Linked DNA regions of Botrimarina mediterranea. The protein of the gene in region 3 interacts with the protein of the main gene of each other region in a pairwise test. Links are inferred from orthologs where the notes say so. Each region holds a gene or a part of one and is shown on either strand. Other genes may lie near its edges.

Evidence for each region.
Region 1: the proteins of rplL (region 3) and trhO interact in binary tests that used the Escherichia coli proteins (3 or more experiments, as listed by UniProt). The link is inferred for Botrimarina mediterranea from one-to-one orthologs.
Region 2: the proteins of rplL (region 3) and Spa11_RS12990 interact in binary tests that used the Escherichia coli proteins (3 or more experiments, as listed by UniProt). The link is inferred for Botrimarina mediterranea from one-to-one orthologs.
Region 4: the proteins of rplL (region 3) and dnaE interact in binary tests that used the Escherichia coli proteins (3 or more experiments, as listed by UniProt). The link is inferred for Botrimarina mediterranea from one-to-one orthologs.

Annotation. Positions count from the first base shown.
Region 1 is NZ_CP036349.1:3,903,415-3,910,480, reverse strand. What follows is about bases 2,030-4,806. They hold trhO (oxygen-dependent tRNA uridine(34) hydroxylase TrhO), read right to left. Parts: upstream 3,950-4,806; coding sequence 3,110-3,949; downstream 2,030-3,109. Other genes in these bases: Spa11_RS14980 (hypothetical protein), read right to left, coding at 4,073-4,806; Spa11_RS14990 (hypothetical protein), read left to right, coding at 2,322-2,906; Spa11_RS14995 (RNA-binding S4 domain-containing protein), read left to right, coding at 2,030-2,160. Also shown: Spa11_RS15005 (vitamin K epoxide reductase family protein), read left to right, coding at 1-1,255; DNA mismatch endonuclease Vsr, read left to right, coding at 1,395-1,862; more of Spa11_RS14995, read left to right, coding at 1,930-2,029; more of Spa11_RS14980, read right to left, coding at 4,807-4,867; pgk (phosphoglycerate kinase), read right to left, coding at 5,241-6,626; Spa11_RS14970 (aldo/keto reductase), read right to left, coding at 6,849-7,066. UniProt on the Escherichia coli protein: Catalyzes oxygen-dependent 5-hydroxyuridine (ho5U) modification at position 34 in tRNAs, the first step in 5-carboxymethoxyuridine (cmo5U) biosynthesis.
Region 2 is NZ_CP036349.1:3,365,627-3,372,709, forward strand. What follows is about bases 2,734-5,527. They hold Spa11_RS12990 (universal stress protein), read right to left. Parts: upstream 4,462-5,527; coding sequence 4,006-4,461; downstream 2,734-4,005. Other genes in these bases: Spa11_RS12980 (TRAP transporter large permease), read left to right, coding at 2,734-3,560; Spa11_RS12985 (BON domain-containing protein), read right to left, coding at 3,531-3,845; Spa11_RS12995 (CotH kinase family protein), read right to left, coding at 4,653-5,527. Outside these bases: Spa11_RS12965 (hypothetical protein), read left to right, coding at 1-691; Spa11_RS12970 (TRAP transporter substrate-binding protein), read left to right, coding at 725-1,747; Spa11_RS12975 (TRAP transporter small permease), read left to right, coding at 1,753-2,268; more of Spa11_RS12980, read left to right, coding at 2,268-2,733; more of Spa11_RS12995, read right to left, coding at 5,528-6,431; Spa11_RS13000 (SDR family oxidoreductase), read right to left, coding at 6,635-7,083.
Region 3 is NZ_CP036349.1:5,654,404-5,661,572, forward strand. Bases 1-2,880 are described here. They hold rplL (50S ribosomal protein L7/L12), read right to left. Parts: upstream 1,711-2,880; coding sequence 1,291-1,710; downstream 1-1,290. Other genes in these bases: rpoB (DNA-directed RNA polymerase subunit beta), read right to left, coding at 1-729; rplJ (50S ribosomal protein L10), read right to left, coding at 1,935-2,465; rplA (50S ribosomal protein L1), read right to left, coding at 2,559-2,880. In the rest of the region: more of rplA, read right to left, coding at 2,881-3,236; rplK (50S ribosomal protein L11), read right to left, coding at 3,395-3,820; transcription termination/antitermination protein NusG, read right to left, coding at 3,869-4,675; preprotein translocase subunit SecE, read right to left, coding at 4,732-5,163; tuf (elongation factor Tu), read right to left, coding at 5,468-6,667. UniProt on the Escherichia coli protein: The binding site for several of the GTPase factors involved in protein synthesis (IF-2, EF-Tu, EF-G and RF3). Is thus essential for accurate translation.
Region 4 is NZ_CP036349.1:262,737-271,248, forward strand. Bases 1,696-5,918 are described here. They hold dnaE (DNA polymerase III subunit alpha), read right to left. Parts: upstream 5,523-5,918; coding sequence 1,896-5,522; downstream 1,696-1,895. Other genes in these bases: Spa11_RS01045 (hypothetical protein), read right to left, coding at 1,696-1,877; Spa11_RS01055 (hypothetical protein), read left to right, coding at 5,654-5,918. Outside these bases: lepA (translation elongation factor 4), read right to left, coding at 1-466; Spa11_RS01040 (transposase), read left to right, coding at 707-1,162; more of Spa11_RS01045, read right to left, coding at 1,542-1,695; more of Spa11_RS01055, read left to right, coding at 5,919-6,682; Spa11_RS01060 (FHA domain-containing protein), read right to left, coding at 7,029-7,724; purH (bifunctional phosphoribosylaminoimidazolecarboxamide formyltransferase/IMP cyclohydrolase), read right to left, coding at 7,902-8,512. UniProt on the Escherichia coli protein: DNA polymerase III is a complex, multichain enzyme responsible for most of the replicative synthesis in bacteria. This DNA polymerase also exhibits 3' to 5' exonuclease activity. The alpha chain is the DNA polymerase catalytic subunit.

The DNA.
Region 1 (7,066 bases), 1.7 Mb from region 3 along the record:
CGCGGACTGCGATGCGGTGCTCGCTAGCCCTTGGGCCAAGTGGCTTGGCGTGCCGGTCGCGGCGGGCGGAGTGGTTTGCTACGCGCTGGCGCTCGTTGGATCATTCTTGGCCGGAGGCCGTGGCGCGCTGGCGACCGCTGGATGGCGACTGATGGAGTTCACGGCGCCGCTAGCGATCGGGGCAGGGCTCTGGTTCACCGGCGTCCAGTTCGTCGAGGTCGGCTCCCTCTGCGTCTGGTGCCTGGCGACGCACGCCTGCGGCTTAGCCATGGCGATCGCGATGATCGTCTGGCGCAACAAGGCGTCGGTGGACGGCCCCCGACCGGTCGCCCTCTCGCCGATTGCCGCGTCGCCGACGATTGCCCACGCCGCCGAAGGCCCGCCGACGCTCGGCCTGCCGACGGTGCTAGGCCTTCTGGGCGTCATCGTGCTAGCCGGCGGGCAGACGATGTTCGCCGCCCCAACGGTCTCTGAGTACACGGCCGAGATCAACGAGCAGTTCGACCTCGGTGACGCCACACTTAACGAAAATGTCGAAGCAATCGAAGAGCCCGAGTCCGAAGCAACGGTTGCTGATGAACCTGTCGCGCCACGAGAGGTAGCCAAGCCGGCCCGGCGGAAGGGCGGTTCGCGGATGTTCTCCGCGCTCAACGGCCGGCTCAAGTTCGACACTTACGAGCAGGCCGTGCTCGGCTCGCCCGACGCGCCGCACATCGTCATCGAGATGATGGACTACGCGTGCCCCCACTGCCGTGAGTTCCATGAGAAGCTCACCGAGGCGCTGCAGCGTTTCGATGGCCAGATCGCCGTCGTCGTGATGCCCGTGCCGAACGAGATCGCCTGCAACCCCTACGTGCAGAAGGCCCGCAAGCAGTCGCTCGGCGCCTGTTACGCGGCCAAGCTAGCGCTCGCCGTATCGACGCTGGCCCCCGATGAGTTCGAGTCCTTCCACGAGTGGATGCTCCGCGGCGACTCGATACCCAACAGCACAGCGTCCTTGATCGAGGCCCGCAATCACGTCGATGGCGACAAGCTCAGCCGCGCGCTGGTGGATGAAGACGGCTCGCTCGCCGCGCGCGTGAAGAACCACGTCGCGCTCTCCGCCGCGATCGCCAAGCAAGGCCGCTTCGGTCTGCCGGCGCAGATCCTCGGCAACAAAGTAATCGCGGGGCCCCCCGACACCGTCGATGAGTTGTGCGAGACCTGGGCGGAGGCGTTTGGGTTACAGACGCCAACGGACCCGGTCCCGTTCTAATCCGATGGCGAGCCCACGATGTTAATCGTGGGTGGGAAGTGGGTACCAAGCTCACACCCACGATTAACATCGTGGGCTCGCCGTCAATCGTGATAGTGCGTTAACGTGAGGGTTCGACGAATCTCACCACCGCCCCACTATGCCCACAGCGCGCATCGCTAAACCGTCCGCCGAGCGCAGCCGTACGATGCGGGCGGTGAAGAGCCGCGACACGAAGCCCGAGTTGCTCGTCGCAGCGCTGCTCGATGAGTTGGGCGTCGCTTACCGTCGCGAAGTCGCTGCGCTCCCCGGCAAGCCCGACTTTGTGATCACAGGGCGGGGCCGGGTCGTCGAGAAACGCGGCCGCCAACCGCTGGCGCTGTTCGTGCACGGCTGCTGGTGGCACGCCCACGACTGTCCGCGCGGCGCCCGAACGCCCAAGACGAACCGCGCCTACTGGACCGCCAAGATCACCCGCAACCGCCGCCGCGACCGCCGCGTCACCCGTGAACTGCGCGAGCTGGGCTACTCCGTCTGGACCATCTGGGAATGCCGCCTCAAATCACGCCGCCTTCCCCCCAGGCTCACCGCTCGCTTAAAAGACTACGTCGTGAGCCGTCGGCGCTAGCCGCGGCCACGTCTCCTTGGCAATGGCCCGCGAATCAACTCACCATTCCAATCACGCTCGCCTCCCGATGTCGCACGCCAATCAAACGACGATCCACCTCGACCAATTCCTCAAAGTCCAAAACCTCGTCGGCACCGGCGGCCAAGCGAAGCAAGTCATCCAGGGGGGCGAGGTCCAGGTGAACGGCGAAGTCGAAACCCGCCGCCGCCGCCAACTCCGGCAGGGCGACGTGGTTCTCTTCGAAGGGGAGGAGATGGTGGTGGTGTTTGATGATGACGAGAGCGAGCACGTGTCGTAGGGCAGGCTCTGGCTGCCCGCTTGACGCGTGCCCGCCGATCTTGGAAGGTGAAGGTCCGCCCCACGATCGTCGCCACAATGCCGAGCATCGTGATAAAGTGCCAATGGCTAGCTGTGGTGACGGCAATCGAACGTTAGTCCGTTAAGCTTGGAGGCATTCCGATGAGCGCGCTTAGGCTGTCTAAACCTGCTGCGGTCTCGGCTGGTCTCGTCATCGCAGTAGCGGTAGCGATGATCGTTTACCGCGAAGCAGCCGCTTCTTCGCGCGTCGATGACGGAGTTAGATTCCGTAACGCCATCAACGCAACGCTACATGCGAGTGTGAACACGCAGCCTCAGGGCGTGGCCGTCATTCTCCCGCCTACGAATGACAAGCTGGCCGGATTTGTAAATCCACTTTCAGACGAAGCGCACATTCGCAGCGTCCTCAATCAACGCGATTGGCAAGAGAGCAGCCAATTTCAGCTTCTTCTCGAGCTGACTCCCTCCGCCTTGCCAGCGGAAAAGCAAGGAAGCTCGGAAACGATGGCGGCGACTGTCTTGCTGAACCATTATTTCGGCGGACTGGAGAAAATTGGGCTTAGTCGCCGAGGATCGCAGGGGGTTGTCATCGGAAAGGTGCAATCTTCTCGTAACGAGTGGCACGATCCCATGGGTAATTTTTATGTTGACGGTGCGGTCTTCGTTTCACCCGAATCGAAGCAGGCCATCGTGATTGGGCATATTCGCGCGCACCTGTCTAACTGACAGCTTGGAAGGTGCGATTGCATCGACACCCTACGGCGCCGTGTCCAATGCCGGACTTCTTCGTGTCCTTTGTGCCCTTTGTGGTTCAAAACCGAGGTGCCTACCAGCGCCGCCGTTCAGACGATCTTTCCGTTGGTGAAAGGGGGCTGGCGTCTCATGATGGCGAGAGAATCGGGACGCTACCCGCGGCTAGCGCCGACGGCTCACGCCTGCCGCGCGCGCCAGGCTTCGGCCTCGGCCCGTTCGTACACGGGGCGCGATCCGAGTTGCTCGCCGGCTAAGCGGTCGGCGGCGTCGGTGGCTTGGAGGTCCCCATCGACGGCGACGCGGTCGTCGAACACAAAGCACTCGCCCGTGTAGTGGGCGGCGCCGCACTCCTCGAAGTACTTGAGGATGCCTCCTTCGAGCTGGAAGACGTTCTTGAAGCCGGCCCGTTCCATGTAGGGGCCCGCCTTCTCGCAGCGGATGCCGCCGGTGCAGAACATGACGACCGTCTCTTCCTTGCGGTCGTCGGGCAGGGCGTCCACCGCCTTGGGGAAGTCGCGGAAGTGAGCGACGCCAATCGGCTCGGCGCCGGCAAAGGTTCCTAACGCGACCTCGTAGTCGTTGCGCACGTCGAGCAGCGTGACGGGGCGTCCCTCGTCGAGCCACTGCTTGAGCTGCTTTGCCGGCAGCTTGGGCGAGGTCCGCTGCGACGGGTCGATCCCCTCGACGCCGAAGGCGATGATCTCACGCTTGAGCTTCACCAGCATCCGCCCGAAGGGCTGCCGTTCGGTGTAGCTCTCTTTGATATCGAGCGCGCCGACTTGCGGATCGGCTTGCAGCACGGCGACGAACTCATCAACCGCGGCCCGTGCGCCGGCAAGAAAGAAGTTGATCCCCTCGGGGCTAAGCAAGATGGTCCCCTTGAGCTCCAGCCGACGGGTGAGTGCACGCAACGCTTCACGACGCTGCGTGAGCTCATCGAGCGGCGCGAACTTGTACGCCGCGATGTTGACGATCGGCGGCGACATTTCGGCGTTAGTAGAAGACAGTTCGCTCATGGGTTCGAATTGTACCCAAGTAGTTGTTGGCGTGCTGCCCCGACGGCTCGGCTCCCTGAGTCCTTCTTCGTGCCTATTGTGCCCTCGGTGGCTAAGTCATCCAAGAAGTAAACCAGCGTCGCCTCACCATTTATGGCCTGCGTGGCGTTTCAAGAACTCTGTCGGCAGCGCTAGCGCCGCGACCGCCAGGTCGGCGACGATCGCCCGGCCCTTCGTGAGCCACGCCGCGGCGAACGCCCATAATGCGACCCATTCCATCCAGAACAGGAAGCGGTAGTCGTTGAAGTACGCCTTTAGCCAAGCGGGCATGACGAGGTAGGCGCCCATCGCCGCCATGCTGGTGAGGATCACCAGGCCGCTCGCCCAGTAGATGAGGTTGCGTTCGAGTTCGTGTGAGTCGAGTTCTTCGGCGGGCTCTTGTTGCGATCGCTCCCTCAGCCAATTGGGCACGAGCCAAGTGAGCCAGCGCCAATTGGGCCAATGATAGTTTGGGAAGTGCACCAGCGAGTAGAACGCCAACGTCAGGAACAGCGCGGCGCCGAACGCCATGTGCATGTACCCCACCCACGATTGCTGCTCGAGCGGGTTCTTGCCGGCGTCGAGCGGGAAGAGGGCAAGGCCCAATGCGGAGATACTGCCGAGGTTCGCCGAGGCGTTCTCGATCCAGTCGTGGCCGCGGTAGCAGTAGAGGAAGACGCCCATCGTAAACAGGGCGCCGACGAACACGTCCCGCGCGGGCGTGTGGTAGTAGGCGCTCATGTTGTCCTGCACCGGGACGCCAAAGACGAGCCATGCGCCGGGCCAGAGGAGCAGGGGGAGCGCGAGGCCCGTGACGCCGACCGCGCGGCGGATGGAGAGGTAGGAGACGACGAGGGGGTCGGCGGCGCTGTTCTTTAGTTCGCCGTTCTCAGGTTGCATGTCGTCGCCGCTTGCGCGCTTTCCCCCTCCCTTTTTAGGGAGGGGTTAGGGGAGGGTCAGCCGTGTCCAGTATCGCAAGGGTTGCCGATAAGTGAATTGCCGAGCAGTTCGTTCTGTGGGAGGTGTCTCCAGACGCCGCTTACGGTTTGCTGGCTGAACACGACATGCTGCGCGAAATCGGGGTCTGGAGACCCCTCCCACAATTGTGCTGTATAGCCAATGCACACCGTTCTCTTTGGGAACGGTTAGACCCTCCCCTAGCCCCTCCCTGAAAAGGAGGGGAATTACTGCTCGCTGCGCTCGCATGAAAGAAAGGCCGTCGTCGCACTTGCGACGACGGCCTTGGTCGTTAGTCATTAGCGAACGAACAGCTTCAGTCCTTCGCCGCTTCGCGGAGCGCCACGAGGTACGGCACCGGCTCGCTGCCCAGGGCGTTGAGCACCGTGCCGCCGGCCGTGAAGTTGTGCGTGACCCAGCTCTCTTCGCCGTAGAGCTCAAGGGCTTTGCCGCCCTCGCCGCCGCCGACGTAGACGTTGATCCCGGCGTCTTGCATCCGCTTGAGCTCGGGGACCCACGACTTGGTGCCGTTCTCGAACCGTGGGTCCTCGAACATGCCGAAGACGCCGTTGTGGAACGCCACCGAGCCCTTCGGGGCGGTCTCGATGAACTTGGTCACCGCGTCGTGGAAGTGCTGGATCGACTTGGGGCCGATGTCGAACTGCTGGTCGCTGGGCGAGAGTTCGTCCTTCGCTGAGCCGTCCTCGATGACCGAGTCGCACGGCACCGTGAACGTGATGCCCTTCTCACGGCCGTCGGCGACAATCGCCTTGGCCTGCTCGACGCGCGCCGGCGGGATGTACCAGGGGGCCTTCGAGTTGGCCGGGTCTTCGGCGGCGCCGAGGCAGACGGGCTTGTCGTCGAGCTCGCCGATCGCCTTGCGGATCGCCATGGCGAGTGAGCCCGATGCGAAGATCTGCTTGATCGTGCCGCGCGAGATCATGGCTTCCATGTCGTCGAGCTTGTCGATCTTGATGCCGCTGAACACGGCAAGCGCCGCCTTGAGGCACTGCTGCATCGGGCCGTCGAACTCGCCGGCCGCGTACTTGCCCAGCGCGACGCGCTTCATGGCGGCGGGCACGGCGACGCTCGACGCGTCGAGCGAGCCGGCGCTGAAGGCCTCGTGGACGTAGACCGTACCGACCTTCTCGGCCAGCTCGTTGGCGAGCTTCGCCAATTGCGGCGCGAGGTCGGCGAGCTGCTCGGGCTTCGCCTTCCAAAGGACGCGCTCGATGTCGTACTTGCGGGTGTTCTGCAACACGATCACGTCGCCGGGCTTAGCGGCGGCGATCGCCTCGGTGACGGCGGGCGTGACGGTCGTCGTCGCTGGGTCGAGCCAGTCCTCGATCATCGGAATGTTCGTACCGAGCAACTCGCCGAGACGCTTGGCGACCTTGTCGAGCGACTTCTCGGGCTCACGGCCGATGTGCCCGAAGACGACCTGGACCCAGCCCTTCTCTTGGCCGTACTTGAGGGTGTCGGCCATCGAGCGGAGGCGGATGTCCCCCTCGCCGACCTTGGCGCCGGGCTTAGCGTCGGTGTCGCCACGCACCAGGACGACCGTGCCCAAGGGCAGGTCGGCGAGCGAGTCGAGCCGCGGCACGTCCGTCAGGTAATCGTTTAGCGAGAGGTCCGGATTCGCCTCGCGACCTCGGACGACGGTCTCGCAGAAGGCCTTCATTTGATCGGGGGTGACGCTCATGGGGGCGTTCCTTCGACAGGGGGTGGGCAGGTTGATTTGGGGTCTGCGCAGCAACGTAGCACAGAGCGCCCCGGCGGTTGAGGGGGCGGGGCGGCGGCGGAGAACTCCGCCAGCAGAAGCGACCTGAGCCGTGGGCGGTAGCCCTCGGTGGATTGCTGGTACCAGCTTCCCACCGAGGGCTAACGCCCACGGCTCAGATCAAATGAGGTAGCGACCCGTATCCTACGCGTTCACCGCGGGGTGCTTCGCCAAGAGCCGGAGGATGTCGTCGATCTGCTCGGGCTTCTCGAAGCCGATCGTCATCGCGTCGAGCCACTCGTGCTGCTGGGCGTAGGCGATGCAGCGGTCGCGGTCGTCGGCGAGCTGGCCTTCGCCGATGATCTTCATGCCAATGATCGTCTTGCCGGCGGCGTGGGCGTCGGCGAGGACCGCTTCGACCT
Region 2 (7,083 bases), 2.3 Mb from region 3 along the record:
CGGCCCGGCGGGCTCGCTTTCCGTCAGCGGCGGGGCGCTGCACACTCCGGGACTATCGAAGGACGCCAATGGCTCATTCTCACTGACCGGTGGAGAACTGCATGTCGATGCGGCGGACTTCGACCTCGTCGTCGATGACGGCACGCTGGCGCCCGGGGCGACCACGGGGGTTCTGCTCATTGCCGGCGGCCTCACTGTCAACGACGGCGCTATCCTCATCGATATCACGCCTCTCGACGGAGCAACGAGTATCCTCGCCCAACACTCGGTAACACTCGGCGGAGGCCTTGTCGTCGACCTCAATGGCTTCACGCCGACGCCGTCCGACACCTACACGATCATCGAAGCGGCCGCGGTGTCAGGGGCCTTCGACAATGCGATCGGTGACCGGATACCAGTTTCCGGGGGGAGCTTCTTGCTAACGATCGACGCCAACTCTGCAACGCTGAGCGATTACCTCGCCTCGCTGCCGGGAGACTTCAACTACGACGGCTCGGTTGACGCCGCCGACTACACCGTCTGGCGTGACGGATTGGGGACCATGTTTACCGCGGCGGACTACTCGATTTGGGCCAGCGCTTTTGGCAGCAGTAGGGGGTTGGCTGCGACTTCAAGCGTACCCGAGCCCTGCGGGTGGCTACTGGCATTCGCGACAGGGGCCGTTAGGCTACTTCCGGGTCGCCGCCGGTGAACCTCTCTTTTCCTTCAAACTAAGTTGTCGGTTGTGAACAAGGCCGCTGCCTCAACCCTCTTCGCCGGCGTTGTGATCGGGGCGTTTCTCGCCACGCTGGGGTACGCGTTCATTGAACGGTCGCAGAACTCCGCCGGCGGTTCGAGTGGCGGTCCGCTGGTGCTGACGCTCGGCCACGGGCTCGACCAGACGCACCCGGTCCACCGGGCGATCGTCGAGTTTGCCGATCGCCTGAAAGAGAAGTCGGGCGGCACGATGACGGTGCAGATCTCGCCCAACGGTCAGCTCGGATCGGAAGTCGAGTGCATCGAACTGCTGCAACGCGGCGCGCTCGCGATGACCAAGACCTCGACGGCGCCGCTCGAAGCGTTTATCCCTTCGATGTCGGTTTTCGGGGTGCCCTACGTGTTTCGGGATGAAACGCAGTTTTGGAAGACACTCGACGGGCCGATCGGCGAGGAACTGCTGCAAGCCGGCAGAGACAGCGGACTGCATGGCCTCTGCTGGTACGACGCCGGCGCGCGGAGCTTCTACACCAAATCAACAGCGATCCATTCGCCCGACGACCTCAAGGGACTCAAGCTCCGCGTCCAAGACAGCCGCACGGCGCTTGAGATGGTGACGGCGCTTGGCGGCTCGCCGACGCCGATGAACTTCGGCGAGCTCTACACGGGCCTTCAGCAGGGGCTCGTCGATGGCGCCGAGAACAACCCACCAAGCTTCGAGACCAGCCGGCACTTCGAGGTCTGCAAAGAGTACTCGCTCAACGAGCATTCGCTCGTGCCTGACGTATTGCTGATCAGCACCCGTTGGTGGGATCGGCTCTCCCCCGAGCAGCAAGCTTGGGTCGAACAGGCGGCCGAAGAGTCGTCTGTCTTCCAACGTCAGCTGTGGCGCGAGAAGACCGCCGAATCGCTAAAGATCGTCGAAGAGGCTGGGGTCAACGTCACGCGTCCCGACAAGGGGCCGTTCATCGAGCGGGTCCAGCCGATGCACGACGCGCTGAAGGGGACGGTCGTGGGCAATTTGATGGAACGGATCAAAGCCGAGGAGTAGGCGCCATGCAACAAGCTTTCTCAACGTCGTGCCGCGGACTGTGTCGGCTGCTGGAGTTTGCCCTCACGGCGATCGTCGCGGCTCTGGTGCTCATCGTTCTGTGGGGAGTGGCGACGCGGTTTCTGTTCGATGCGCCGAGCTGGTGGACCGAAGAGACCGCGCGGCTGCTGCTGATCTGGCTGACGATGCTCGGCGCCCCGGTCGCGTTGGCGCGACACGAGCACTTGGGGCTGGAAGTGTTCGTCGATACGCTCGACCCGGCAACGCGTCGGCGCGTCGCTCTCTTCAGTGAGATCGTCGTGCTCGTCTTCTCGCTGACCGTGCTTCTGATTGGGGGCGGCTACCTCGTCGCCGAGACGCTACGGGCTGGGCAGAATACCCCGGCGCTCAACATCCCGATGGGTTACGCCTATCTGGCGACACCGATCGGCGGGCTTGGCTTGGTGCTGGTTGGCGTCGATCGGCTGTGGCGCCTCCTAGCAACAGCCAGCGACTCTCAGCCGGAGGCGCCGCAACCGTAGTGGACCCGCAAGTCGCCATCCTGTTGGTGTCGTTTTTTGCCCTGCTCGTGTTCGGTACCCCGATCGCTGTTGCGATCGGCGTTTGCGCGGTGCTGACGCTGATCTCGATGGGAGACGGCCCGGCGTTCTACACGGTCGCCCAGCGGATGAGCACCGGCATCGCGAGCTTCCCGCTGCTGGCGATCCCGCTGTTCGTTCTCGCCGGTTTCCTCATGGGCGAGGGCGGCATGGCCCGACGGCTGGTGGGCTTGGCCTCGGCGATCGTTGGAAGGCGCCGCGCGGGGCTGGCCTATGTGAGCACCATCACTTGTATGCTCTTCGGCGCTATCTCCGGCTCTGCCGCGGCGGCGGTTTCGAGCGTCGGCGGCATGATGATCCCCGAGATGGCCCGCAAAGGCTACAGCCGGCCGCTCAGCGTCGCCATCGCGACGACGGCGGCGACAACGGGCCTCATTATCCCGCCGAGCAACATCATGATCGTCTACGCCCTCGTGGCGGGCGGTGTGTCGGTCGCGGCGATCTTCATGGCCGGCGTCCTTCCGGGAATTCTTGTCGGCTTGGCGATCATGATCGCTTGCCGCTTCATCTGCCCAGAGGAACTCGACGACGACTCGTGCGCCCAGCCTTCAATCCTGAAGACCGCGCTGGACGCGCTGCCGAGCCTGTTGCTGATCATCATCGTCCTAGGGGCGATCCTTGGTGGCGTGTGCTCGCCGACCGAGGCGGCCGCCGTGGCGGTGCTTTACGCGTTCCTGCTGTCGGTGCTGGTCTACCGAGAAATCCCGCTGCAGAACCTGCCGCGCATCTGCTTGCAGACGGGGATCACCACCTCGGTCATTTTTTTTCTGATCGCCGCCAGTCAGGCGATGAGCTGGGTGATGACGGCCGAGAATCTGCCGCAGACCGTTAGCGCGGCGCTGCTGGGGCTGTCCGAGAATCGTTGGGTGATCCTGATCATCATCAACCTCATCCTGCTGGTCGTGGGCGCCTTCATGGACATGACGCCCGCTGTGCTGATCTTCACGCCAATCTTCTTGCCGATCGCGGTCCAGCTCGGCATGCACCCGGTTCACTTCGGCGTGATGATGATCGCCAACCTTTGCATCGGCCTCTGCACCCCCCCGGTGGGGACGTGCCTGTTCATCGGCTGCGGCGTCGGCAAGACATCGATCTCGCAGATCGTACGGCCGTTGACGCCACTCATCTTGGCGATGATCGCCGCGGTCGCCGTGATCGCCGCCGTGCCCGACCTGTCGCTCTGGTTACCGCGGGCGATGGGGCTGCTCGAATGACGGCCAATCGGCCGAACGCACGACGAGCCAGTTGACCACCGGCAAGCCATCGCTGAGTCGCGCGGCAAGCGTCTGCGCCATCTGCTTCAAGTGATAAGACGGCACGCTACCGCGCAAGTAGACGACGTTCTCCTCGATCACCACGCTGATATCACTGAAGCCAGCCCCCCAATGGGTCAGCCGAAGCGATTCGAGGAGCGATCCTGAGGCGGCAAGTTGCGCAGCGGTCGATGATTGCAGCGTCTTGATTGTTGCAGGCGCGCAGAGAGTCTTTGTAACGGCCATCAAGCGGGGTCATCCTTGCAAGAATAGAAATACGCATCGATAGACCGAGCCGTGCTGGACCGCACTGGCTCAGGGCGATCGAACGTAAAGAGACAAGTTCAGCCTGCGGCACGGTGATGCAATTGCCGGGCCAAAGCCTGGAGAAGTTAAATCCTCGCTGTCACTCAGTGAGAGAGGCCGCGTGCTTGACGACCAGCACTGGGCAGTCGGCGCGCCGGACGATCTCCTCGGCGACACTTCCCATCAGCATCCGTGACAGGCCCGTTCGGCCGTGGGAGCCAACGACGATCATATCAACCCCCTCTTCCTCGGCGAAGCGAAGCACCTCTTCTGCGGGGTTTCCTTCGAGATCGTGGTGCTCACAGGTCACGCCGGCCACGGTCGGCTGTAGGCTGTTGAGTTTCTGTTGCCGCTCACGACGCTCGCGCAGCTCTACCTCTTCGGAGATGGCGTAACCGTACGGCGCTGTGGTGGCGAAAGCGTCCGCGTGTGACACGCCAACGTGCACGATGTGCAGCACCGCTCCAGAATCCGAAGCAAGCGACGAGGCGAAGCCGAGGGCGGAGTCGCTGGCGGGAGAGAAGTCGGTCGCGTAAAGGATCTTTTCCGCGGTCATGAGGAGCCCCCTGGCGCTGAGCGCCGGTTCGAGATGACGAGTAGGCTCCTCGTTGATCGCGCCGCCACGGGACAGGTCTCTGCCGCTCTTGTAGAAGCGATGACGCCCAGGAGCCGCTCACCCCATTATTCGCTTGGCGGTGACCGTAGTCACTCCGATTTGTACGAACGCGGCGAAACGACGCAGGGGGCTCAATCATCGCTGCGTTCTTTTCGCGGCGGGCGTGACACTTCGGATGGTGCGGCTGGAGGCTCTTGGTAGTTCAGTAGATAACGCGTCCGCGCTTCGGAAAACCCTCGCAGCGAGACGCCGCCTCGGCCCTTCCCTTCGAGGCCTGTTTTCGGCTTCACCGCATCGGAGGAGGTCGCGGCAAGAAAGGCTTCCGTCGAAGTGAGCTTGCGCGTGTCGCGCTCGACCGTGGTGTGTATCAGTTCGCGATACTTGTGCACCTGCGGGCCGAGATGGTCCCATGCCAGCGAATCGCCTGCGATCTGCTGGACGTACTCCAAGTAACGCTCCTTCAGCGCAGGGACTGCCAGCAGTCGGCTGCGTAAGGGCGTGCGGTCGTTATCGAGGCCGACGAACGGGTCGAGATCGACGCTACCATGGTTTGGAGGGCCGAAGCCGTGACCGCCACGACCACCGCGTCGCCCTTCGCCCGACCGATTGCTACGCTCAGCCCGACGGTCCAACGCGTCATCCGGCGGACCAAAACCCGGCGGCGGCCCAAAGCCTTCCGGTGGCCGACCGCGTCCGAAGCCACGAGGTCCCCCAAATCCGGGTGGCCCGCCGGCGCCGTGGAAGGCTTCGTTCATGTCGTGCGGGATGAGGTGGAAGACGCCCTCACCGTCGCGGAAGAGGTAGTAATCGCTCGCGCGAGTCCAATAGCCATCGCTGTTCACTAGCGCCACGTCGAGAGCGAGGAAACGCAAGGCGCCGTCAATATCGAGGATCGGCGCTAGCTCTTCCTCCAAGCGGTCGAGCGGCGTCTCGTTGAGCACACGGCACAGCTCTACCAGCGCCCGCCACGCCTTCTTGCCGTCGCTGGACTTCATCTCGTAGCGCGACTTGTACTCGTCGAGGTCGTCGCCGAGATACCGCAAGCCCCCGTCAGCGCCGGGACTCCCGGGGACCTTCCATCGGGTTCCCTTGGACGAGCCATAACTTTCCTTGAGAAAGACTTTGTCGAACTGCTGCACGTTGGTGTAGAGGCCCCAGCTCTCGCCGTTGATGACGACCTCGACAAAGTTCGCTTTCGGCGCGGGGGTGTATTGGTTGGCGATCTCGGAGTAGAGCACCGTGCTCATCATCGAAGCGTCGCCATTGCCGTTGAGCAGGTTGAGTGTCTTGTACCCGTAAAGACGCTGGCCCGAGTCAACCAGATCGAGCGAGACATTCAGCGAGCGTTTAAAGCTCCTTGGAACCATCATGTAGGACGACATCCCGCGGAAGCGGACGCCGACGCCGGAATACTCCACGCCGTCAACGGTCAGCGTCGCCGGGACTTCGACATCCGTCTCCTTGAACGCCTCGAGCTCGGTCTCCCAGTTGTCCGACTCGAAATCGATGAAGACAGTTCGCAGAACGTCCGTGTCGTAGAGCGGCGCGTCGGCGTAGGGGACGACCTCGCCAGCGTCGATCGGCGGACCGGGTTCAGGGGGCGTCCGGTCACCGCCACCTCCGAAGCCGCCCGGCAGGCCGAAGCCCCCCGGCGGGCCAAACCCACCCGGGCCGCGCCCACCACGCCGTTCACGTTGCGGACGATCGGCGAGTGCTTTGCGGGCGGCTGCGCGTTCGTCGGAGTTGAGCCAACCGTCGTCGTTGTCGTCGAACTCCTCGACAAGCTTGGCCTTCTCACGGCTGGGACCCCCTGGAGGCCCGCCGCCAAAGCCGTCGGGCGGTTGGGCGATGAGCGGCGCCAGCAGGAGAGCGAAGGTAGCGGCCGTTGCGCAGTGAAGAGCGGACTTCATGCGAAGTGCTGGGGTGGTTAGGGAGGTCCAGGACAGGCGTCTGGATTCCCTAACCCGTGGCCCCTGCGAGGGCGCCGCGGAAAAATTGGAGAGGGGGCGAAGCGGTTTGTGGCGCCGCCGCTGGCTTCCGCCCGCGGCTGGGGTCTTTCGCAATGGATTGTTGCACTGCGTTTCCGCGTCTCTGCGCGAGACGTCGTGGCCTATCAGATCGTTGTCGATGAGAAGCCGCCATCGACGACGATGTTTTGGCCCGTCACGAAGGACGACGCGTCGGACGACAGCCACGCCACCGCGCCGGCGAGCTCTTCGGCCCGGCCGAACCGCTTCATCGGCGTGTGCTGGATGATCTGCTGGCCGCGGTCGGTGTAGCTGCCGTCCTCGTTCATCAGCAACCGGCGGTTCTGATCGGCGGGGAAGAAGCCCGGGCTGATCGCGTTGACGCGGACGCCGCGCTCGGCCCATTCGCGGGCGAGGAACATTGTAAGATTAATCACCGCCGCCTTAGCGGCCGAGTAAGCGACGACGCGCGACAGCGGGATCATCCCGCTCATCGACGCGATGTTGATGATCGACCCGGCTCCGCGCTCAACCATCTTGCGGCCGAAGGCCTGCGACGGCAGCAGCGAACCGCCCACCAGGTTGAGGTCGAACA
Region 3 (7,169 bases):
GGCGATCTTGCCCTCGATCTTCACGACGCTACGGCCGTCGACGATCTTTTGCTTGGTGACCTCGTAAAACGCCTTGAGGATCTCCGAATCGAGACCCATCTTCGAGTCCATCGCCCGCAACAGCGTCACGACCGAAAACTTACCGCTCTGGTCGATGCGGACGGTGATGCTGTCCTTCTTGGTCGTGTTGACCTCGATCCAACTGCCACGCTCGGGGATCACGCGGCACGAGTAGACCTTGCGGTCGCCGGCCTCGATCTCCGAGACGAAGTCGATGCCCGGCGAGCGGTGCAACTGGCTCACCACGACACGCTCGGCGCCATTGATGATGAACTCGCCGCCGCCCATCATCACCGGCAGATCGCCGAGGTAGACTTCTTCCTCGATCGGTTGCTCGCGGTTCAGGCGCAGCCACACCCGTAGCGGCCGGCCATACGTCAGACGCAGCTGACGGCACTCGTCGGGCGTGTAGCGCGGCTTGCCGAGCTCGTAGCGGACGTAGTCGAGGCTGATCGACTTGTCGTAGCTCTCGATCGGGAAAATTTCGCGCAAGACCGCCTCGAGGCCCTCGTCCTTCCGCTTGTCGGGATTCGACCCGTCGTACTGCAGAAAGCGGGCGTAGCTGGCGGTTTGGATCGCCGTCAGGTCGGGCACTTCGTACCCGGTACGCTCGCTGCCGAACGTGCGGACTTCGGGCGTGTAGAGGCGGCGCTGGGCGGTAACGGCCATGGTGGCGGCTCCTTGCGGAACGGGCTTTACATCAAGAGTCGGCGCCCACTACAAGCGGTCGTCCCCCTCAGCAGGGGCGACCACTCATCTCCAAGGGCAGCCCCTTCTCTGCGGGGCGACTCAATCGGAAGCGTTCACGCGGGGATGGCGGATGGAAACTAGGGGCGAAGGGCGTCCACTCGCAATGAGCTTCAACCGATCGCCAAGCAGAGACCTAAGCGACGAATCTAGAAGCGACGGAACTGGAAGCGGCTCGACCAGCAGCCAGGGCGCCAAAAGCGCGTACCCCGAGCCCTGACCGGTCCGAGTCGCAACTCGCCACTCTGGCGAAGCGTTCGGCCGGACCACGGCACGGGGTTGGAGCTTTTGGCGTGCGAGAATCGAATCTCATCCCTGGCAACGTGAGGAAGCGGGGGGCTGGAAAGCCCCACCGGGCGCGCGCGCCGCCGGAGCGGGCGCGTCGCGCCAGTGGGCTTCAGTATCTCGGAACGGAGTCGCTGCGACTAGGCGGCGACGCCGCCGAAGCGGCGCCACTCCGAATCCGAGAGAGCAAAGCCTCGATCACTTGATCGAGACCTTCGCGCCCGCTTCTTCCAGTTCCTTCTTGAGCTTCTCGGCCTCGTCCTTCGAAACGCCTTCCTTGAGCTTCGCCGGAGCGCCTTCGACGGCGTCCTTGGCTTCCTTGAGGCCCAGGCCGGTCGCGGTGCGGACGACCTTGATCACGCCGATCTTGTTGTCGCCGAACGACTCGAGAACGACGTCGAATTCGGTCTGCTCCTCAGCGGGGGCGGCGCCACCACCATCGGCAGGAGCGGCCATCACCACCGCGCCGCCACCAGCGGCCGGCTCGATGCCGTGGACTTCCTTCAGGTAGTCGCTCAGCTCCTTGGCTTCCTTCAGGGTCAGACCGACGATCTTGTCGCCCATCTCCTTGATGGCGCCGGCAAACTCACGCGCTTCCGCCACGGCTTCTTCGCTCATCTTTGCTTCTCTCTTAAAAATCGTTGCTACGGGCCGGCCGGCCCAGGCTGGTCAGATCGGCCTCGTAAGGTCGAACGGGGGTTCGTCGCGTCTCTCGTCGTCCGGATGTGGCAATCGCTGCTGAGGCTGCGCCACAAGCCGAGCCGGTCATTCATTCTTCGCCGCCGCGCCACCTTCACCGACGGCGCCGCGACAAGTCTCTAGCGGGCAGAGGCTGCGGAGAATTACTCCTCGCCACCCTCTTCGTCGCCCTTCTGTTTGATTTGGCTGGCGAGCATCTTCGCTGGACCGAGCAGCTGAGCGGATAGCGTCATCGCCGGGCCCATGATCTGGCCCGAAATGATGCTCAGCATCTCAGCGCGGCTCGGCCACTTGCTGACGGCCTTCACGTCGTCGGCGGACAGCTTCGAGCCGTCGAGCACGCCGCCGGTCGGGGCGAACAGCTTGAATTGCGGCGTCTCGGCGACCGCCATCACTTCCTTGGCCAGGGCCACGACATCCTCGGCGCCCCAGACGACGGCTTGAGCGCCCTTCGCGCCCTCGAACGCCGGCGCCAGCGTGGTCCCTTCGGTCGCACGCCGGGCCAAGCTGTTCTTGACCACCATCATCTGGATGTTCTTATCACGAAGCCGCTTGCGCAAAGCCACCGTGTCGTTGGCTTCCATGCCGACCATGCTCACGAGCATCAGCTCGCCGACGCCGTCCCACTTGGACGCGAGGTCGTCGGTCATCAACTCTTTGACGTACTTGCTCATGGCGAGGGGCCTGAGTCTTGGGGCTGTAGGCTTGAAGGGACGCGAGTCCCGGTGAGCCGCGTCGTCTCGACTGCGGCGAAAAAGCAGAACCGATTACACCGCCAGACGAACGCTGGGGCTCATCGTCGCCGAGATGTAAACACTCTTGACGTAGATGCCCTTTACCGCCGACGGCTTCATGGCGACGACCTTATCGACGAAGGCGGCGATGTTGGCGGCGAGCTTGTCGTTGTCGAAACTCAGCTTGCCGACAATCGCCTGGACGTTCCCGCCCTTGTCATTGCGGAACTCGACCTTACCGGCCTTGTATTCATTAACAACGGTGGCCGGATCGGGCGTCACCGTTCCGGCACGGGGCGATGGCATCAAGCCACGCGGGCCAAGCACCCGACCCAGCGGGCTGATGGTCTTCATCATGTCGGGGGTGGCGATACAGACGTCGAAGTCCGTCCAGCCGTCCATGATCCTCTTCGCTAGCTCGTCATCACCGACATGGTCGGCGCCGGCTGCCTCGGCCGCTTTCGCGGCGGGACCCTTCGCGAACACGACGATCCGCTGAACCTTGCCGATGCCGTTAGGCAGCACGATCGAGCCGCGGACAATCTGATCCGCTTGCGTGTGGTCGACGCCTAGACGCATCGCCACCTCGACCGACTGGTCGAACTTCGCGGCGTCGAAGCTCTTCAGAGTCGCGACCGCTTCGCTGAGCGGCAGCGCGTCGGCCGGCCGCTTCTTATTAGCGGACTTCAACCGCTTACTTACTTTAGGCATCGCTGCTTCACTCCCCGGTGACGGGTGAAAGGCCCTGCGCCAGCTGCCAAGCCGCGTTGGGGCGATAGGGGGGAAGTGTGGTCCAAACCGCCGGCTCACGGGGTCCGGCGTCCCACCTTCGGTGCGTCGCTTAACTCGAATCGACTAATTTGCGCTTTTTAGCCCTCGACCACAAGCCCCATACTGCGGGCCGTGCCGGCAATCATCCGCGACGCGTGCTCCAGGTCGCGGGCGTTGAGGTCGTTCATCTTCATCTTGGCGATGTCTTCCAGCTGGGCCTGGGTCACCTTGCCGACCTTGGTCTTGTTCGGCACGCCGGACCCCTTGGCCAAGCCGGCCGTCTTCTTCAGCAGCACGGCTGCGGGGGGGCTCTTGGTGATAAACTCGAACGAGCGGTCGTTGTAAACGCTCACCACGACCGGGATCATCATCCCGTTTGCTTCGCGCGTGGCGTCGTTGAACGCCTGCACGAACTGGCCGAGGTTCACGCCGTACTTACCGAGCGCCGTACCAACCGGCGGCGCCGGCGTGGCCTGCCCGCCCGGGATCTGGAACTTCGCTTGTCCGACTAATTGCTTCGCCATCTTTGATTCTTCCTCAGGCCGCCGCCCCTCGAGGCGTAAGCCCGCTTGCTAAAGCTTTTCTACCTGCCAGTATTCCAGTTCGACGGGCGTCGAACGGCCGAAAATGCTGATCATTACCGTGATCTTGCCACTCTGCTGATCGATCGTGTCGACGTCGCCCTCGAAGTTCTCGAAGTTTCCGTCGATGACCTTCACCTTGTCGCCTTCGGCGAACTTGATGTTCAGCTTTGGCGCGTCGTCTTCGCCCTGCTCGCCCTCGTCCTTGGGCAGGATCTTAGCGATGTCGGCCGGGCTCATTGGGATCGGCTTGCCGGCCGCCCCCGTGAAGTCACCGATGCCCGACGTCTCGCGGATCGCGAACCACGTGTCGTCGTTGACGTGCATCTGGACGGCGATATAGCCCGGCCAGATCTTTCGTTCGACGGTCTTCTTCTTGCCGCTCTTGAACTCCGTGACCTTCTCGGTCGGGACGATGATCTCGCCGAAATAGCGGTCGATCCCCTCGATGGCCACCTTGCGCCTTAGCGCGTCCGACGCGGTCCGCTCGCGGTTGCTCTGCACCTTGAGGATGTACCACTCAAGCTGGATATCCTCGTCGAACTCGCCGGCGCCGAGCTCCTCGATGGGCCCGGCGGGGGACTCCTCGACAGGCTCGTCGTCGTCCATCTGGGCCTCGAGCTCGTCGAGCTCGCGGATCAACGCCGCCTTCGCCAGGGCCGCTTCGTCCGGGGCCGCCTCTTCAACGGGCGTCGTGTCGACCGCATCGGCATCCGGCAAGCCGCCATCAGCGGCAGCGGACGTTTCGTCCACGGCTTCGGGCTGCTTGGAGTCGGTAGGTAGCGTTTCGTCGCTCAACGTAACCTCGTCTCGGTGGGCCGGCTCGTGGCGGGCCCGATGATGTCAGACACCGCTCAACCGAACAGACCGGCGATATCCGTAAGCATCTGCCCCGACAGCACCCACTTCAGGATCCAGTCGTACAGAAACAGCAGCGCCGCTAGGCCGAAGATCACGAAGATCACAACGCCCGACGCCTTGAACAACTCATTCTGAGTCGGCCAGCTCACCTTGCCCATCTCCGCCTCGACGGCGATGAGGAACTCGGCGAACTTGGGGAACTGGATCAAGCGGAACGCCGCCCAGCCCGTAACGGCCAGGAAGGCCAAGGGGACGCCGATCGATACGTTGTCGCCGAACCCCTCTCCTTCAAGCCAATTCCGCAGCGACCAGGCGCCTGACGCCAGCACGACGCCGATTGCGATCAACGTCCACTGCCGGGCGTAGCGCCCTTGCTTCGGCTTGAAGAGCCTGAGCTGGAACAGTTCTTGGAGGTAAGCGGTCACCGTGTTTGCCTTCGTCGCGATGGCGGTCAATGCCCGCCCTGTCTCGTACCCGCTGGCCATCCCTTAGCCGGCGGCGTGCATCCTGCGGTTGTGTCGCATCCGTCGATCAACTTTCAATCGCGACCGGTCGGCCGCCGGTCAGCAGGGGCGGTGGGACTCGAACTCACAACCCCCGGTTTTGGAGACCGGTGCTCTGCCAATTGAGCTACGCCCCTAATAACAGAAGCCCGAATGACGAATTCCGAATGACGAAGGGGCTACCGCCGCCTATTCGTCATTCGTCATTCGTGCTTCGTCATTACAACTACTCGATAATCTTCGTCACGATGCCCGAACCGACCGTCTTGCCACCCTCACGGATAGCGAAACGGGCGCCTTCGTCCATCGCGATCGGCTTGGACAGCTCGACCACCAGCTTGGCGTTGTCGCCAGGCATGCACATCTCGGCGTCGCCCGCCAGGTTGGCGGTGCCGGTGACGTCGGTCGTCCGGAAGTAGAACTGCGGGCGATATCCGCTGAAGAACGGCGTGTGACGGCCGCCTTCTTCCTTGCTGAGGATGTAAACCTCGCCCTCGAACTTGGTGTGCGGCTTGATCGAGCCGGTCTTGGCCAAGCACTGACCGCGTTGGATGTCCTCACGCTTGACGCCACGGAGGAGGCAACCGACGTTGTCGCCCGCCTGACCCTGATCCATCGTCTTATTGAAGGCTTCGACGCCGGTGACGGTCGTTTTGGTCGGGGCCTCGGCCAGACCGACGATCTCGACTTCCTCACCAACCTTGACCGTGCCGCGCTCGATACGGCCGGTGGCGACGGTGCCACGACCTTCGATCGAGAAGACGTCTTCGATCGCCATCAGGAACGGCTTGTCGACTTCACGAACCGGTTCGGGGATGTACGAGTCGATCGCTTCCATCAGCTCGGTGATGCACTTCTGCGCCTCGGGGTCGTCCGGGTTCTCGTAGGCACGCTTCGAGTTGCCGCGGATCAGCGGGACGTCGTCGCCGGGGAAGTCGTACTTGGTCAACAGCTCGCGGATCTCGAGCTCGACCAGCTCCAGCAACTCCTCGTCATCGACGAGGTCGCACTTGTTGAGATAGACAACGATCTTGGGCACGCCGACCTGACGGGCGAGCAGGATGTGCTCACGAGTCTGCGGCATCGGGCCGTCCGGAGCCGACACGACCAAGATCGCGCCGTCCATCTGGGCGGCGCCGGTGATCATGTTCTTAATGAAGTCGGCGTGGCCCGGGCAGTCGATGTGGGCGTAGTGCCGATTGGGGGTCTCGTACTCGACGTGGGCCGCCGCGATCGTCACGGTCTTGGTGGCGTCACGGACCGTACCGCCCTTGGCGATATCGGCGTACGACTTGAACTTGGCAAGCCCCTTGGCCGCCTGCACAGCGACGATGGCGCCGGTGGTCGTGGTCTTGCCGTGATCGATGTGACCGATCGTGCCGACGTTGACGTGCGGTTTTGTCCGCGCGAAGGTGTCCTTGGCCATCTTTGCTCTCTGAACTCGCTAAGGTAGTTGCTGGAAGGGGTGCTTGTTTGAAAAGCCGCTCTCTGTACTCGTTCCAATCGCAACGGGGCTGGCTTTCGACAACCGCCCTTCTCAATGGCGGCCGCCGCAGAGCTGCTGACGAGACTTGAACTCGTGACCTCGTCCTTACCAAGGACGCGCTCTACCAACTGAGCTACAGCAGCAGGGGGTTGAGCGTTCAGCTGTCAGCGCCCTCCCACAAGGAAAATGGGCGTTCAGCCAACAGCTCGCAGCGTTGCAACTCCGTTCGATTGTGGTTACCGCGTTTAACTCTTTTAGCCGAAAGCCGACAGCCAATCGCCGCCAGCTTCCTTAAGCGGGTGAAGGGAATCGAACCCTCGTCATCAGCTTGGAAGGCTGTTGCTCTACCATTGAGCTACACCCGCAGCTGAGAGGCGAAAGTGGAATGCGGAAAGGCGAGTAGCCCAACGGTCCTCCACCTTCACCAACTGACGAAACCTTC
Region 4 (8,512 bases), 5.4 Mb from region 3 along the record:
TGAGGATCGGGATGATCTCTAGGTCGTGCTCGATCGCCTTGTAAGCGTTGGCGACCGTCTGCGCCTCGACCCCTTGGAAGGCGTCGACCAGCAGCAGCGCGCCTTCGCAACACGTCAGCGACCGCGACACCTCGTACTGGAAGTCGACGTGGCCGGGCGTGTCGATCAGGTTGAGCTCGTACTCCTCGCCGCCATGAATGACTTTCATCGAGACGGCGTGCGACTTGATCGTGATGCCGCGCTCGCGCTCGAGGTCCATGTCGTCGAGCAGCTGCTCCTTCATCTCGCGCTTCGAGACGGTGCCGGTCACTTCGAGCAGCCGATCGGCGAGGGTGCTCTTGCCGTGGTCGATGTGGGCGACGATCGAGAAGTTGCGGATGCGCGACGGATCGATCGGCTCGCCGGCCTTCCGCTTGCGCGGGGCGGGCTGCTGAGGGGCGGGCGTCTTGGCGGGGGCGTCGGCCATTGCGGCTCGGGAGGGCGTCGGAGGGAGAGAGCGTCGTACCACGGCCGGCGCGCACCCCGACCCCGGGGCGGCAAAGGGCCGAAACCTTCTATTTGACCCCGGCGGGGGCTCGGACGGAAGAGCGACGAAGTCGCGATTTTGAGCCGAACGCGCTAGCGTCGGGCGCCACCGAGTGGGAAATCGCCCCTGACGCCGCCCGACGCTAGCGCGTACGGCGAAAGCCGCAACTACGATGCCGGTATGCCTGATTACGCCGGCTTCTTGATCACCTGGACCACCTACGGAACCTGGCTGCCCGGCGACGCCCGTGGCTGGCGAGAGCGTAGCCGCGGCGTCAAACAGGCACGGCCGCTGCTCGAAACGTGGTGTCGCAACAAGCAAGTCCACGACGCTGTTCTGCTGCGCGAATGCGATCGGCAGACCGTCGAAGCGGCATGTCGTGAGCATTGCCACTACCGAGGGTGGGAGCTAATCGCGGTAAACGCCCGGACGAATCACGTCCATGTCGTGGTGCTCGCCGGCGCCTCACCCCAAGCGGTGCGCGGTCAATTGAAGGCGAATTGCACTCGGCGTCTCCGCCGACAAGCCGATCCGCTGAAGGCGGAAAGAACTTGGAGCCGCGGCGGCGACTGTCAGATATTGCCCCATGAAAAGGCGTTAGAGGACGCCGTGATGTATGTCCTAGAAGGCCAGTAGCCCTGAGCCGAACGCGCTAGCGTCGGGCGCCACCGGATGGCGGCATATCCCTAACGCCGCCCGACGCTAGCGCGTACGGCTCAAATCTCTACGCCCGTGCCGGTTCACGCTTCCCCCACTTCTTCGCCGCAGGCGCCTTCGGCGGCGGGGCTCCGCCAGTGAGGCGGAAGGCGCCGGGACCTAGGAGGTCATCGACTCTCGTGCATAGCTCTTGCGTCAGGTCCACGCCCTTCGGGCAGTCGAGTTGAACTCGGCCGCCGTCGCTGAGGGCTAGGGTGAGCTTGAGCGACTTGGCGCCGCGACGCCGTTAAGAAGTCACGTGCGACACGTATCGAAATGGCAAACCTGAACTGCGCACTAATTTATGCGATCAGCACATTCATTCGCTGATGAACAGCATTGCCAAGGGTGAGGCAGCGGTTAGTCCAAGTGCAAGCACGACAGCCGCCGATCGCCAGCGCTTAAGTATCAGCAGGCTGACGGTAAGAAATAGATTGAATAGGGAATGGCCGATGGTAGTTTGAAGTAAGATGGCAAAGGCAAATAGTTCGTCGCCTGCCAAGAAGCTATTTGAGTGTGTAATTAGCCGAATAGCACAGATTCCAATTACGACTACCGCAATCACGAATGCCACCACGGCATACGTGAATAGCCAACTTGCTGGTTCGCGGTTACGGCTTTGCGGTGTGAGTTGGTCGGGAAGGATTGGCTTCATATTGTGCAGTTTTAGAGACTAGGCTCGCGCGGGTTCGCGCTTGCCCCATTTCTTCGGCGTAGGCGCCTTCGGCGGCGGGGCGCCGCCGGTGAGGCGGAAGGCGCCGGGGCCTAGCAGGTCGTCGACTCTCGTCCGTAGCTCTTGCGTTAGGTCCACGCCCTTCGGGCAGTCGAGTTGAACGCGGCCGCCGTCTTCGAGCGCTAGGGCGAGCTTGAGCGACTTGGCGCCGGGGTAACCGCGGAGGATTTCTCGTAGCGATTCGAGGCGTTCGACGCCGTCCGCTTCGCGAAGGCTGATCACCACGCCGCTGGTGTACCGCTCCGAGAGTTCTTCGATCGGCATCAGCTCGTTGACGATCAGGTTCACCTCCTCAGCGCCGGGGCGGCGGTCGACGGCGCCGCGGATGCCGACGATCGCGTCGCCCGTCACCAAGTGCCCGAACTGGGCGAACTGCTCGGGCCACATGATGCAGCGCATGATGCCGTCCATGTCCTCCAGGTCCCACATGGCGTACTTGCTCGGCGCGCCGGGCTTGGGGTTCTTGGTGTGCGACATCTTGATCGCGGCGAGCATGCCGCCCATCACGACCTCGGTGCGGTGCTCGAGGCCTCCGCACTGCGTGCTGGAGTGGCTGCAGAAGGTGCGTAGCGTCTGCTCGTACTCGGCCAGCGGGTGGCTGGAGAGGTAGTAGCCGAGGACCTCCTTTTCCATCGTGAGCCGCTCTTTCTCGTCCAGCTCGGGCACGTCTGGCAGCGGCGCGGGGGCGGCGGCGGCTTCGATCTCTTCGCCGAACAGGCCTTTCTGGCCGCTCTTGCGGTCGGCCAGCACCGACGCGCCCGACTGCATCGCCTTGTCGATGCCCGCCATCAGCGACGCGCGGTTCGCGCCGAAGACGTCCATCGCGCCGGCCTTGATAAGCGTTTCGATTGTCGAGCGGTTGCACGACGAAGGATCGACGCGCTCGCAGAAGTCGTAGAGGTCCTTGAAGGGGCCGCCCTTCTTGCGGGCCGCGACGATCGCTTCGGCCGCGCCGCCGCCGCACGCCTTGATCGCCGAGAGGCCGAAGATGATTTTGAAGTCGTGCTTGTAGCCCTCCTCCTTGTGGGGGACGACGGCGAAGTCGACGCTGCTCGTATTCACTGTCGGCGCGTCGACGGCGATGCCCATTCGCTCGCAGTCCTCGATGTGCTCGACGAGCGCGTCCTTGCTCTTGAAGTTGCGGCCAGGGATGTCGCCCGAGAGGAGCGCCGCCATGAACTGCACGGGGTAGTGCGCCTTAAGGTAGGCCGTCATGTAGGCGATCAGGGCGTACGCCGTCGAGTGGCTCTTGTTGAAGCCATAACCGGCGAACTTCTTGATCATCTCGAAGAGGTCCTCGGCCTTCTTCTTGTCGAGGCCCTGCTCTTGCGCGCCCTTGAGGAACTCCTCGTAGAACTTGGCGATCATCGGCAGCTTCTTCTTGCTGATCGCCTTGATGCAGCTGTACGCCTCGGAGAGCGGGATCTTGCCGAGGCGGTTGAGGATCCGCATCACCTGCTCTTGATAGACCATGACGCCGTGCGTCTCGGCGAGCACCTCTTCCATCACGGGGTGGGGGTACTCGGCGGGGCGGCGGCCGTGCTTGACCTCGATGTACTGATCGACCATGCCGCCCTCGAGCGGCCCCGGCCGATAGAGCGCGGCGGTGGCGATGATGTCGAGGAAGTTGTCGGGCTTCATCCGCTGCAAGAGGTCGCGGATGCCGCCCGACTCGAGCTGGAAGATGCCCTTCGTCTCGCCGCGGCAGAGCAGCGCGTACGACTCCTTGTCGTCGATCGGGAACTCGTAGGGATCGACCTTCTCGCCGGTCGATTGCTCGATCAGCTCGACGCTCTTGGCGAGGATCGTCAGGTTGCGGAGGCCGAGGAAGTCCATCTTCAGCAGGCCGGCCGCTTCGACGTCGCCCATCGCCCACTGGGTGATGACTTCCGTCTTGCCTTTGACGCGTTGCAGCGGCACGTACTCGTCGACCGGTTTCTCGCTGATCACGACCGCCGCGGCGTGCGTGCCGACGTTGCGAGCCAAGCCCTCGACCTTCTTGGCGAGGTCGAGCAGCTCGCGGATCTCGGGATCGCCCTCGTACGCCTTCTTCAGCTCTTCGCTGGTCTCCAAAGCCTTCTCGAGCGTGATGCCCAGTTGCTCGGGGACCATCGCCGTGATCTGGTCGACGCGGAAGATCGGCATCGACATCGTGCGGCCGACATCCTTGATGGCGGCACGCGCCGCCAGGGTTCCGAACGTGCCGATCTGGGCGACGTTCGCCTCGCCGTACTTGTCTTTAACGTACTGGATGACCTCGCCGCGACGCTCTTTGCAGAAGTCGATATCGATATCGGGCGCTTCCAGCCGGCTCTCGTCGAGGAACCGTTCGAACAGCAGGTCGTACTGCAGCGGGCAGACGTGGCTCATCCGCAACGCGTAGCAAACGATCGAGCCCACGCCCGATCCACGCGCCGTGGAGGGGATGTTGTTCTCGACCGCGAAGCGGACGAAGTCCCAGACGATCAGGAAGTAATCGGGGAAGCCGAGCTTGTTGATGACGCCCAGCTCGCGATCGACGCGGGCGAGCACTTCGTCGGACAACTCCCCGGTAGAGGCGTCGCCATTCTGCCAACGTTCGGGCGTCTTGGCGTAACGTTCCTTGAGCCCGCTCAGCACCAGTTCGCGCAGGTACGCCTCGGACGCCTTGATGTCGGGCTTGTCGTTGTTCGGCGCGGTGAACGTCGGGAAGTAGCGCTTGCCGAGTTCGAGGTCGAGATCGACCGAGTCGGCGATCTCTTGGCTGCGGGCGACGGCGTCGGCCACGTCGGGCATCGCCGCGTACATGTCCTCGGGCGCGCGGAGGTAGAACTGATCTCCCTCCATCTTCATGCGGTTGGTGTCGGTGCGGAAACGCCCCGTGTTGATGCAGAGCAGAACGTCCTGCGCCTCGGCGTCCTCCTGGTTGACGTAATGCGCGTCGCTCGTGGCCACGAGCGGCAGGCCCTGCCGGTTGGCGAGCTCGACCGTCAGCTCCTTCGCCGCGCGTTGGATCTCGACGCCGTTGTCCTGGATTTCGAGGAAGTAACGGTCGCCGAACACTTTACTGAACCAGCCGGAGATCTCGGCGCCGCGGGCCATCGCTTCGTCGGCCGACGCGCCGGAGAGCAGGCTGCGTGAGAGCTCGCCCGACACGCAGCCCGACAGGCAGATGATCCCCTCGTTGTGGTCGGCGAGCAGTTCCTTGTCGATCCGCGGCTTGTGATAGAAGCCTTCGAGGTACGCCCGACTCGCCATCTTGACGAGATTGCGGAAGCCGGCGCGGTCCTTCGCCAACAGCGTGAGGTGGTAGGCGGCCTCCTTGCTGCGCGTGGCGCCCTCTTTCTCGAACCGGCTCCCCGGCGCGATGTAGGCCTCGTAGCCGACGATCGGATTGATCCCCTCCGCCTTGCACGCCTTGTAGAACTCCAGCGCGCCGTAGAGGTTGCCGTGGTCGGTGAGCGCCAGCGCGTTCATGTTCAGCTCTTTCGCGCGAGCGACGAGCTTCTTCACCGGGCTCGCCCCGTCCAGCAGCGAGTAGTGGCTGTGGCAATGGAGGTGAACGAACGGGCGGGTGATGACTTCCATGACAGGCAGAGTGGGCAGTGGGCGGTCGGCAGTGGGCAGCAGCGAAGCGAGCAAGATTTTGTGAGCCGGGCCGTCCCCGGTCCCGGCCGCCCCATGATACGGCATTCCCCCGCCCGTGCTAAACTGCCGCGATGCGCCACTTCACCCGCCTCGCCCTCGCCGCCGCCCTCTTAACAGTCGCCCCCCGCGCAACCGCGCAGGATGCTGAAGTCACGTGGACCGCTTCGCCCTGGTTCGCCGAACGGGTGGCGAATCTTGCGGAAGACCCAGACATCCGGGTCCACGTCAACGAACCGACCAATAATGATGGGCAGGGTGGCGCCGACGGGCGCCCAACGCGGTTGCTCGTCTTCGCCCTGCCCAACGGCAACACGCTCGAAGAAACCCTCGGCTGCGCCCCCGCCGAGGGCCGGCACTGGCGGCATGGCATCCAGCACATCGCCGCGCAGACGCGGATGCTGCGGTCGATGTTACCCGAAGAGCGGATCGTGCTGATCGCCGTGGAGGCGAAGGGCCTGACGTGGCCGAACTGGCGGGCGACCCACGAGGGCGCCAATGCGATCATCGCCGAGAAGCTCGCCGCGTGGCGTGAGCGTTTTGGCGGACGCCCCTCGAAGTCGGCGCTGTCGAAGGTGACGCTCGCTTGCCACTCCGGCGGCGGCAGTTTCTTGTGGGGCGTGATCGAGGGGAACGACGCGCTGCCCGATTGGCTCGATCGCATCGTCTATCTCGACGCCAACTACTCCTTCGACGCCAAGCTGCACGACGAGAAGCTACGGGCGTGGCTCGACGCGCCAGGCGATGAACATCGCCTCGTTGTCATCGCTTACGACGACCGTGAGATCACGATCGACGGCAAGAAAATTGTCGGCGACGACGGTGGCACCTTCCGCGCCACCGAGCGGATGCACCGGGCGTTCTCCGCCGCCAAGCCGCTCGTCACCGCGGTCGAAGAGCCTTGGACGCGCACTGTTGGCTGGGCCGGCCGCTTCCGCAGCGAGGTCCACGCCAACCCCGAGAACAAGATCCTCCATACCCGCCTGGTGGGCGAAATGAACGGCCTCGTCCACGCCCAACTCATCGGCCAAACGCCCGAAGACTGGCCCGGCCTAACGCCGCCGGCGCTTTATGAGGAGTGGATTCAGCCGGAACCGTATTGAGCGAGCAGAAAGGACAGGGGGCTTCTGTAGGAGGCGTCTCCGACGCCGATTACGGTGTCCATCTCGAAACGGCGTGGTGCGCGTAATCGGCGTCGGAGACGCCTCCTACAAAATGGTATCGGAAGCCTAATCGAACGTATCCAATTGAAGGCTTTCCTCGTAGGCAGAAGGTGGGGCTTTACCCGGTGGCCAGAAGATAGCCACTACTTGCCCGTCTTCAATCATGTGAACTTCTTCACCCGTCGTGTTCACCCGTCGTGACAACCGCCAGCACTTCGGGCAACGCGGCGTCTTTAACAGAGAACTGCTTCATACCACCAGTAAAGCCGGCGTCCGCAGGGTAGTGCTAAGTCGCTTCGCCGATCCGCCGCAGGTACTGGGCGATCTGCGCTTGCAGGTCGATCAGCTCGTGCCAGCGCTGGCGCTCGATCGCGATCGGGCCGTCGCCGTCGGGGGCGATCGCGCCGTGTAGCAGGGCGCGGGTGCGGAGGTGGAAATACTCCAGCATCTCGACGACCTGCGCCGCTTGCGCGGGGGTGAGCCCCTCGGGCAGGTCGGGCGGGCCGGGCAGGTGGAGCGTGCCGGGGAAGCCGATCGAGTCGGAACCCCAGTGCAGATCGATGCCGCCGACCGATTCGTCGACACGCTGGGCGCGGCTTTCCATTGGGCCGGTCGCCTTCTCGACCATCGAGTCGCTCGGCGCCCGCGCCCCCAGAGCGCGCAACACCTCAACCCGGTCGGCGATCTCTTCGCGTGCGCCGAAGAGCAGCGTCGAGCGACCGACCGCGATCAGGTCGCCGACTTGCAGGATGCGGAGCTGAGTGTCGAGCCCGTTGACGCGCGTGCCGTTGGTGCTCTCCAGGTCGGTGAGCACGACCTTTCCCTGATCCTCTTGGATCTTCACGTGGAAGCGGCTGATCCGCTCGTCGTTGAGCTGGATCGTGTTCCCTTCTTCACGACCGATCGTGAGCGGCGTGACGACATCGGTAAACACGGCCCCTCGATCGGCGCCGTCGAGCACTTGCAGCGTGACGCGGGCCATGGCGGAGCAGCGGGCGGGCGGCGGGAATAGGGCGGGCGCCGGCCTAGGGAGAGAACCACCCAGGCCAGCGAATCGGGAAGGCGGGCTTCACGTTCCCTTTATATCATGCGCAATTCTCTACTAACAAGCGAGCAAATGCGCCGCCGCGGCGAGGTATCCGCAAAGTCGCTGCGTTCGCTAGTGTCGGAAGTGCCGCTTCCCCGTGAAGAGCATCGGCATGCCAAACTGGTTGCAGGCATGGATGACTTCTTGGTCTCGCTTGGACCCGCCGGGTTGGATCACCGCGGCGACGCCCGCCTCGTGGGCGGTCTGGATCGAGTCCTCGAACGGGAAGAACGCGTCCGAGGCGAGTGCGGCTCCCCGCACGCGGTCGCCGGCCTTGCGGATCGCGATCTCGACCGAATCGACCCGGCTCATCTGACCCGCGCCAACGCCCACCAGCATGCCGCCACGAGCCAGGACGATGGCGTTACTCTTCACGTGCCGGCACGCCGCCCAGGCGAATTTCAAGTCCTTGAGCTGTTCGTCGGTGGGCTTGGCGTCCGTCACGCACTGCCACTTGTCGAACTCGTCCGGCCCTTCGTCGGCGGTCTGCGCGAGGTAGCCGCCGTCGATCGCCCGCAGCATCAGGCGCCTACCTGACGCGCCGGCGCCGCCGATCTTCACCAGCCGCACGTTGGCCCGCCACTTCGGCTTGGTGGTGAGGATCTCGATCGCCTCGGGCGTGAAGTCGGGCGCGGCGATCGCTTCGACGAACTTGCCGGGCTCGGCCAAGCACTCGGCCGAAG